DNA from 2 places in the Arthrobacter sp. Soil761 genome. Region 2 is predicted to be linked to the other one. Evidence: riboswitches for the same ligand, from Rfam matches in the RefSeq annotation. Region 2 holds a riboswitch; the other holds the start of a gene.
The links. Region 2 has a riboswitch for S-adenosylmethionine ahead of ASG79_RS01940 (aminotransferase class V-fold PLP-dependent enzyme). Riboswitches for the same ligand answer to the same signal wherever they lie in the genome.

Region 1 (4,872 bases), on a different contig from region 2:
TGTTGGCCCGGACGTAGGTGCTCCCGGATGCCACGTCGGTGACCGGCCCGGTGACCATTGGCGATGCCTTCAGCCTGTCCAGGGCCGCTTTGGCGATGCCCGCCTGTCCCGTGAGCAGCCAGCTGATGCTCGCCACGCCGGTATCCCTGGTGCTGGTGCGCTCGTCCCAGACAACGGCGGCCGTCCCGGCAAAAGGTGGGGAAGTGGCAGTTCCCACCACCTGGTCCCACCAGCCCGCCTTGATGTCCGCCTCCTGCGCGCCGCCGGACGCGGGGCTGTAGAAAGCAGAGGTCTGGAGGAGGAACGGCTTGTTGCGCCCCTCGGAATAGGTGCCGTAGAAGTTTTCGCCGCCGGAGGCCGTCAGCATGTCCTGGAGCTCGCCGGCCCTCGGCTGGGAGTTGACGGCGGGGCCGCCGGCCGTGTCGTCGTGATAGGCGGCCAGCCCCGCCCAGTCCACTGCGTCGTCGCCCGGGTAGTAAGGGGCGTAGGCGCTGTCGCTTGAGTTCCAGGCCCCGTCGCCGTTCGTGTCCAGGAGGGAAAAGCCTTCGGTTCCGGGCTGCGGGGCATCCCGGTTGCGGTCAAAGGGGTAGTCCTTGCCCAGGTAAGGCGCCCACACCAAGGTGGCCCGGCCGCCGTCGTACTTCTTGAACGCTGCCGCCACAGCCCTGAAGGCCTGCCGGTACGCGGCGGGCTGCTGGCCCCAGGCCACCCAGCTTGCATTCATGTCCGGGGCGAACCGGATCAGCAGCTGCCCCTTGAACCCGGACGTAAGGTCGCGCACCTGCGCTGCGAATGCTTCCGCTTCCGCGGTGCCGAGCTGGCCCAGGGGCACTGACGGCTTCACCGTGAGCAGGGCGTGGGCGCCTAGGGACGCGGCCTGCTGAAGGAAGCCGTCAAGGTCGTTCCGTTCCGAATCGCGGTAGGGGATGGTGATGTCGTGGCCGAAGACGGCCGGACTGGCACCAAGCCGGCCGCTGAAGCCTGCGGCGGTGTCCTCGCCCCACTCGAGCACCGCGCCCAGCCAGGGCTTTCCCTTCTCCGGCGCAGCGTCCGCCGCATGCGCCGGCGCAGCCGCCAGCAGGGCAAGGAGGCTGACGATGGCCGCGGCCAGGAACGCACCGATGGACGGCCGGCGGGTCCCGCAAATGGCGGCCTGGTGGCGCGATGTGTTTGCCCGCATGCTGACAGGACCCCCGGTGCTCATTGCTGTGACGACGGGGCGGCGCCCCGGTAAGAACTTTATCGGCCCCGCGGCCCCGGGCGGCACGTGGCGGGCCGCCCACCTGCGGCGATGTCCGCCGTCGCGCTTTCCTTCAACCCCGCGCCTCCCTTCAGCGCTGCTCAATTACGGAACATGACGACGGCGGCGGTGCGGCTTGGCGCGGCAGATGTTACGTTTTTGGGGAGTAATGAGTACCGGTGTGAAGCCCTGACTGGCCGGTCGGCAACCCTCCCTTTCGCGGCGGGGTGCCTCAGGTGAATACTCGGCATATCGACCGATTCGAGCTGCAAGCGTGAAAGAAGGAGATCCGTCGTGTCTGACGCACCTGCCCCCGACGAAAAATTGTCCTACCGCCTGATCACCGGCCCGGATGACCGTTCATTCTGCGAGCGGATCTCCACGGCCCTGGCCGACGGCTATGTGCTGCACGGCAGCCCGGCAGCCACCTTCAACGGCACCAGCGTGATCGTGGCGCAGGCAGTGGTCCTTCCGGCGGCAATCGCCTCGGCCGATGCCGCGGTTGCCACCGCAGTGGATGAACTGGACGCCGAATTTGAAGGCGAGTTCGACGGCGAGGGCCACGCATGAGCTACGCGGGAGACCTCACGCCCCAGGAAGCATGGGAGAAGCTGGAACAGGGCGCCATCCTGGTGGACGTCCGCACCGAGGGCGAATGGGCCCACATCGGCATTCCGGACACCAAGGCCACGGACAACGACCCCCTCTTCATCCAGTGGACCTTCCCCGGCGGCATCCCCAACCCCGACTTCATCAACGACCTCAGCCAGCAGGCGCCCGAGGACCGTTCAACCGAACTGGTGTTCCTGTGCCGCTCCGGCCAGCGGTCCATCGCGGCAGCCATCGCGGCCACCCGGGCCGGCTTCACCTCCTACAACGTGCTGGAGGGCTTTGAAGGCGAGCCGGACCGCTATGGCGAACGCACCGTCAACGGCTGGAAAAACCGCGGCCTTCCCACCAACCTCGGAAAGAACTAAGTGACCTTCAACCAAGACGCCCCCGGCTGGAACCCCGACACCCAGGCTGTCCGTGGCGGGCTGGACCGCACCAACTTCCAGGAAACGTCCGAGGCCATTTTCCTGAACTCCGGCTTCGTCTACGAATCCGCGGCAGCAGCTGAACGCGCCTTCACCGGCGAGGACGAACGCTTTGTCTACTCCCGCTACGGCAACCCGTCCGTGGCCACCTTCCAGGAGCGGCTCCGGCTGCTGGAAGGCACCGAAGCCTGCTTCGCGACGGCGTCGGGCATGTCCGCGGTGTTCACCGCGCTTGGTGCCCTGCTGGCTGCCGGCGACCGGGTGGTGGCCGCCCGGTCGCTGTTCGGTTCGTGCTTCGTGATTTTGAACGAGATCCTTCCCCGGTGGGGCGTGGAGACCGTCTTCGTGGACGGGCCGGACCTGGACCAGTGGCGCGAGGCCCTCTCCAAGCCCACCACCGCCGTCTTCTTCGAATCCCCGTCCAACCCGATGCAGGAGATCGTGGACATCGCCGCGGTCAGCGAACTTGCGCATGCCGCCGGCGCCAAGGTGGTGGCGGACAACGTCTTCGCCACTCCCCTGCTGCAGCGCTGCGGTGACCTGGGCGCCGACGTCATCGTCTACTCCGGCACCAAGCACATCGACGGCCAGGGCAGGGTCATGGGCGGCGCCATCCTGGGCACCAAGGAGTTCATCGACGGCCCCGTGAAACAGCTCATGCGCCACACCGGGCCCGCACTCTCGGCGTTCAACGCCTGGGTCCTGACCAAGGGCCTGGAGACCATGAGCCTGCGCGTGAACCATTCCTCCGCCACGGCGCTCCGGCTCGCAGAGTGGCTGGAAGAACAGCCCGCCGTGAGCTGGGTGAAGTACCCGCTGCTCAAGTCCCACCCGCAGTACGACCTGGCGGCACGGCAGATGAGCGCCGGCGGTACGGTCCTCACGCTTGAGCTGGCTCCCTCCGGCGGGCGCTCCGGCAAGGAAGCGGCCTTCGCACTGCTGGACGGGCTGCGCATCATCGACATCTCCAACAACCTTGGTGATTCGAAGTCCCTGATCACGCACCCCGCCACCACCACGCACCGCGCCATGGGGCCGGAAGGGCGCGCCGCCATTGGGCTCAGTGACGGCGTGGTGCGGCTCTCGGTAGGGCTCGAGGACCCGGAGGACCTCCTCCGCGACCTGGAACAGGCACTCAAGCAGATCTAGCCGCGCGGGAAGCCCTAGCTCCTCTGGGTCCGGGCGACGCGCTTCCTCACTCTCGATGCGCAGATTCCCTGGCGCGCACCAAATATGGGCCGCGAGGAGGAATCTGCGCGTCGGGAATGGATATGCGCATCGAAGGTCAGCTCTGGCGGACCCGCAGCAGTTCGGGCGTGCCCTCCACGTCAGCTAGATCCAGGGCATCCCGCATGGTCACGTTGACGGCCTGCCGCACCACGGCGCCGAACCCCATGTCCTCCGGGGGCGGTCCCGCCAGCGCCTTGTCCCGGGCGCGGCGCTGTTCGGCGGCTCCTGTTCCGCGGGCGATGATGTCCTCCACCCCCTGCCGTGCCAGTGCCAGCTCCCCCTGTTCGGACAGGACGGGAGCCAGGTAATCCACCAGGGACCGGACCACGTCCGCGGCCGGTGCGGGCCGGAAATTCCCAAAATCCAGGAGTTCACCGCTTAGCCCGGCGCTGCTGGCCTGCCACGAGGCCATCCGGAGGAGGACGGTGGGAACCGGCGCAGGATCCACGTCGGCCTGCCATTCCCTGCTGGCGGATTCCACCAGCGCCCGGACCAGCACGGCAATGAGCGCTGCATCCTCGGCACGAAGGCAGACGTCCGCCACGCGAACCTCGACGGTGGGGTGGTTGCGGGACAGCCGGGCGTCGAAGTACAGCATGCCCTCATCGAGCATGACGCCGCTTTCCAGCAGCCGCGTCACCACGCGCCGGTAGGCAGGGTACGTCCCGTAAATACCGGCCGGGCCCGCCGTGGGCCACCGGTTCCAGGCCTGGGTGCGGTAGCTTTCAAACCCGGTTGGAACGCCGTTCCAGAAGGGTGAATTGGCGCTCAGGGCCGTCAGCACTGCCAGCTTGTCGCGGATCCGGTCCAGGACCGCCACGCCCTCTTCGGGCGATTCGATGAACGTGTGCACATGGAAGCCGCAGGTCAGCTGCTCCTGGGCGGTGAGGCCGAAGCGCTCCAGCATTTTGGCGTACCGGGGGTCGGGCGTCGTGTGGGTGGTGGAGGCCAAGGGCGAGGTGGCGAGGGCCGCCACCCGGGCGCCATGCTTCCTGGCGGCCTGGTCCGCCAGGGCGCGGCCCGCGCGGATCTGTTCGAGCAGGCTCCCGTATTCGAGGCACGGACGGGTCTGGGTCTCGATCTGCTCAAGCTTCAGCTCGGCACTCAAGCCCATCTCGTCGTCGTAATCCGCCTGTTTTCCGGAGTGGTGGACCTCCGGGTCCACGGGAAGATCGTCAGCCGCAACGCGGTGGCCGGCCAGGAGGGCGTCGGCCAGGGCAAGGGGTTCCCCGGACTCCGGATCAACGATCAGGAGTTCCTCCTCTACGCCAAAAGTACGCATACGAACATTCTGCGATACTTGTCCGGCATTCGAGGGGCCCCGGCGATTCATGACGAACCGTGAATGCTAGTCCTGGAAGTACT
Region 2 (4,872 bases):
CCACGGCCAAGACCATGCCGGATTTCCCGCAGCTGTGGGCCGGCATGCTGGCCCAGGGAGAAGGGTCCGCCGCCGGACCGGAAGGGCGCGGCAGTGGCGCGGAGCACTGATTCCTGGGACGAATCGGACGTTCGGATCCGTCCCAGCAAGAAGGGCTCCCGGCCGCGCACCAAAGACCGCCCCAGCCACGACGACGCCGTGACCGGACGGATCATCACGGTGGACCGCGGGCGGTACACCGCGGTAGTGGACGAGGACTCGGAGAATGAGCGCGTTGTCATTGCCGCGCGCGCCCGGGAACTTCGGCGCTCGCCCGTTGTGGCAGGCGACTTCGTCTCGCTCGTGGGGGACGTCTCCGGCGCGCCGGACACGCTTGCCCGGCTGGTGAAGATCCAGGACCGCCACACCCTCCTGCGCCGCAGCGCCGACGACACCGACCCCGTTGAGCGCGCGGTGGTGGCCAACGCCGACCAACTGGTGATCGTGGTGGCTGCCGCCAACCCGGAACCCCGCACGGGGTTCATCGACCGCGCGCTCGTGGCCGCATACGACGCCGGAATCGAACCCATCCTGCTGGTCACCAAGGCCGACGTCAAAGACCCCGCGGACCTGCTTTCCAACTACACGCACCTGGACTTCCCGGTGATCATCAGCAAGACGGCGGATGCGCAGGCGTCGGGAATCGATGCCCGGTCCGATGACGGGCTCTCGGCGCGGCTGGACAGCGCCGCAGTGGCGGCGCTGCGGGACCATCTCGATGGCAAGGTCACCGTTATGCTGGGGCACTCCGGCGTCGGCAAGTCCACCATGGTGAACGCCCTGACCGGCGCCGAGCGGGCCACCGGCGGCGTGAATGCCGTGACCGGGCGCGGCCGCCACACGTCGTCGTCGGCCCTTGCCTTGCGGTTGGCGGACGCGCCTCCCGGCAGCTGGATCATCGATACCCCCGGCATCCGTTCCTTTGGCCTGGCGCACGTGGACCCTGACCGCATCCTGCGCTCCTTCCCGGACCTCTCCCCCGGCATCGAGAACTGCGAACGGGGCTGCAAGCACACCGCAACCGCAGTGAACTGCGGCCTCGACGACTGGGTGGCAGGCGGACACGCAGGTCCCACCGGCGCGGCCCGGCTGGCCTCGCTGCGGCGCCTGCTTGGCACGGACCCGAGGATGGAAGCACAGGAAACCAAGGAGCTCGGCAGCGTCAACTGACGCGTTCTCCCGGCAGAACCGTCCACAGACGGTAGTTTGGAACCATGATCCAACCCGCTTCGAGCTACAACGATGACCTGCGCCTGGCCCATGTCCTGGCCGACTCCGTGGATGACCAGACCATGAGCCGCTTCAAGGCCCTGGACCTCCACGTTGAGACCAAGCCGGACCTGACGCCGGTCACCGACGCGGACAAGGCCGCCGAGGAAGCCATCCGGGGCCAGCTCTCCCGTTCACGCCCCCGCGACGCCGTCCTGGGCGAGGAATTCGGCAGCACCGGCCACGGTTCCCGGCGCTGGATCATCGACCCCATTGACGGAACCAAAAACTTTGTCCGCGGCGTTCCCGTATGGGCCACGCTGATCGCCCTCGTGGATGAGGGCGAACCGGTGGTAGGCGTCGTCAGCGCCCCGGCCCTGGGCAAGCGCTGGTGGGCGGCGAAAGGCATGGGCGCGTACATGGGCAGGTCCCTTGCCGCCGCCACCCGCCTCCGCGTGTCCAACGTGTCGAAGCTTTCCGACGCCTCCCTCTCCTACTCCAGCCTGGGCGGGTGGAAGGAACGCGGAAACCTTGACGAGTTCCTCGGCCTTACCGAGGACGTTTGGCGGACCCGGGCCTACGGGGATTTCTGGTCGTATTGCATGGTGGCCGAGGGCTCCGTGGACATCGCCTGCGAACCCGAGCTGAACCTCTATGACATGGCTGCCCTGGTGCCGATCGTGGTGGAGGCCGGCGGCCGGTTCACATCCCTGGAAGGCGAGGACGGCCCGTTCGGCGGGAACGCCCTGGCCACGAACTCAATCCTGCACTCGGAGGTCCTGCACCGATTGAACCCGTACCTGGACGATCTGCTGTAACTCACGCGCTTTCCACGTTTGAACGAATAATGCGACGCCGGACACCTCCCAAGGCAGGTGCCCGGCGTCGTTTATTCGGCGGCGCGTAACAAAGCCCTTAACAATTGCCGCGGCTTCAGTCCTGGCCGCCCCATGTCCTACGCTTTTATGCAGGTCACGAGTGCCAGCGCAAAACCCCGGTTTGCTGGCCGGCAACCCTCCATTCGCGGTGGGGTGCCCCGGGTGACGACCAGGCCGGTCCGGAGCGGATGCGGCAAGCGCGGATTCCACTATGCCGGAGTCCTGTACCAAGTGAGGTCTCTGTGACAACTGCCACCGTCTCCCCCCAGCCCGTCATTGCCCAAGCTGCCGTCCCCCATGCACGCCACGCCGCAGCCGGCCGGCCGCTCGCTGCCGTCACCGGCGCCGAAATCCAGGCGCCCCTGATTTCGGGCGGCCACGTGCGGTACGCCAACCTCGATTACGGCGCCTCCGCCCCGGCACTGTCCGTAGTGTCCGCTTACCTGAATGAGATCCTCCCCTACTACGCCAGCGTCCACCGCGGGGCAGGATACGCATCCCAGATCAGCACCTCCGTGTACGAGAACGCGCGCAGCATCGTCAGGGATTTCGTGGGCGGCCGCCCGGATGATTCGGTCATCTTCACCCGCAACACGACGGATTCGCTGAACCTGCTGGCCGGCTGCCTTCCCGTGACCGATGGCCGCCACCACGGCGAAGTGCTGTACCTGGACATCGAACACCACGCCAATCTCCTGCCGTGGCAGGGCGTCCCGCACCGCAGCATCGTCGCCGCCGACACCATCACCGGCACCCTTGAGGCCGTACGTGCCGAGCTTGGACAGGGCGGTGTCAGCCTGGTCGCGGTCACCGGGGCCTCCAACGTGACCGGCGAAATCCTCCCCATCCGGGCGCTGGCCGCGCTGGCCCACGAACATGGCGCACGGATCGTGGTGGATGCGGCCCAGCTCGCGCCGCACCGCCGCATAGACATCAGCGCGGATGACGTCGACTACCTCGCCTTCTCCGGCCACAAGCTGTATGCGCCCTTCGGCGCCGGCGTCCTGGTGGGACGCCCGGACTGGCTGGACGCCGGCGTCCCGCACCTCGCCGGGGGCGGCGCCGTCAAGGAAGCCAGGCTCGACGGCGTCAGCTGGGCCACCGGCCCGGCCCGCCATGAGGGGGGCTCGCCGAACGTCCTGGGGGCCGCCACGCTGGCCCGCGCCAGCCAGGTCATTGCCGGCCTGGACCAGGAACGCTGGCACGCCCACGAGTCCGCCATCCGCTCCTTCCTGGTGGAGGGACTCCAGCGGATCGACGGCGTCACGGTTCACCAGATCTTCAAGGACACCAACCCCGAAACGGACACCATCGGGGTGGTCAACTTCTCCGTCGAGGGTTACGACGCAGGACTGGTGGCGGCGTACCTTTCGGCAGAGCATGGCGTGGGCCTGCGTGACGGGCGCTTCTGCGCCCATCCCCTGCTGAAGCGCCTGGGCCTGCCGTCCGGTTCCCTCCGCGCCAGCTTCGGCGTCGGTTCGCGCCTGGAAGATGCCGAGCGCCTGCTGGCCGGCATCCAGGCGCTCCGGAGCAACGGGCTGGGCTGGGACTACGTGGTGGACGCAGGCCGCTGGGTCCCTGCCAACGACACCCGCACCTACCCGCACTGGGCGCCCAACACCCCTGGAACAGCCGGCGCAGCGCCCTGCATCGACGACTGACGCGGGAGACCGGCCACTCCTGTTTCAGCCGGCTGACCGTGTGTCAGGGGAATGCGGTAAATTCGAAAGGTACCGCAGGACGTCAGCTGAAGGAGGCCACGCGTGGTTCGGGGTGGCCCCAAGCTTGATCACGGGCGGCGCAGGGAACTGGGCCAGAGCTTCCAGGACGGCGGCAGGCACTACCAGCGCGTCCGGCCCGGCTACCCTGAGGAGTCAGCCCGGTGGCTGGTGCCCGCCGACGCCCATGAAGCCCTCGACGTGGGTGCCGGTACCGGAAAGTTCACCGCGCTGCTGCTGGACATGGGGCTGGACGTCACGGCCGTGGACCCCTCGGCGGACATGCTCGCCCAGCTCACGGAACACTACCCGGCTGCCACGGCGATGCCGGGGACTGCCGAGGCGACAGGCCTGCCCGACGCCAGCTTCGACGTCGTCACCGTAGCCCAGGCGTGGCACTGGTGCGACGCCCTGGCGGCAAGCACCGAACTGGCCCGCGTGCTGCGCCCGCACGGAACCCTCGGCCTGGTGTGGAACCAGCTGGACACCTCAGTGCCCTGGGTGCACCGGCTCTCCCGGATCATGCACGCAGGCGACGTCTACCGGCCGGGGCACAAGCCCGTCATCGGCCCGGAGTTCCAGGGGCTCGAAGGGCATGTCACCCACTGGCAGGACACAGTGGACACCACGGACCTGATGGAACTCACTAAATCCCGCAGCTACTACCTCCGGGCCGGCGAGTCAACGCGGGCCAAGGTCCTGGCCAACCTGGACTGGTACCTGCACGAACACCTTGCCTACACCCCTGACCAGGAAATCGACCTTCCCTACCTCACCCTGGCTTGGCGGGCCGTCAAGGCATGACGGCGCATCCCGTATGGCGCCTGCAGAGCCGGTAGGCTTGGATTCGTGAAGACCAGCGCGCCCTCCTCCTCGATCGAGGATTACGTCAAGGTCATTTATTCCTTTACCGAATGGCAGGACAAGCCCATCACGTCCTCCCAGCTCGCACAGCGGCTGGGTGTGGCAAATTCCTCGGTTTCGGAAATGGTCCGCAAACTCAAGGACCAGGGCCTGGTGGACCACAA

Region 1: it holds a riboswitch for S-adenosylmethionine, as region 2 does, so the genes downstream of both, ASG79_RS13820 (DUF1737 domain-containing protein) here and ASG79_RS01940 (aminotransferase class V-fold PLP-dependent enzyme) in region 2, are expected to answer to the same signal.

Annotation. Positions count from the first base shown of each region.
Region 1 covers NZ_LMSF01000023.1:365,431-370,302, forward strand. Annotated here, with positions in the region: partial or broken gene opgC (OpgC domain-containing protein) at 1-1,180, opposite strand, end outside; SAM riboswitch class IV at 1,406-1,521, shown strand; gene ASG79_RS13820 (DUF1737 domain-containing protein) at 1,535-1,810, shown strand; gene ASG79_RS13825 (rhodanese-like domain-containing protein) at 1,807-2,217, shown strand; gene ASG79_RS13830 (O-succinylhomoserine sulfhydrylase) at 2,218-3,426, shown strand; gene ASG79_RS13835 (glutamate--cysteine ligase) at 3,563-4,789, opposite strand; gene ASG79_RS13840 (UDP-N-acetylglucosamine 1-carboxyvinyltransferase) at 4,856-4,872, opposite strand, start outside.
Region 2 covers NZ_LMSF01000001.1:413,375-418,246, forward strand. Annotated here, with positions in the region: gene aroA (3-phosphoshikimate 1-carboxyvinyltransferase) at 1-110, shown strand, start outside; gene rsgA (ribosome small subunit-dependent GTPase A) at 94-1,209, shown strand; gene hisN (histidinol-phosphatase) at 1,254-2,066, shown strand; SAM riboswitch class IV at 2,219-2,332, shown strand; gene ASG79_RS01940 (aminotransferase class V-fold PLP-dependent enzyme) at 2,369-3,787, shown strand; gene ASG79_RS01945 (class I SAM-dependent methyltransferase) at 3,890-4,648, shown strand; gene ASG79_RS01950 (metal-dependent transcriptional regulator) at 4,694-4,872, shown strand, end outside.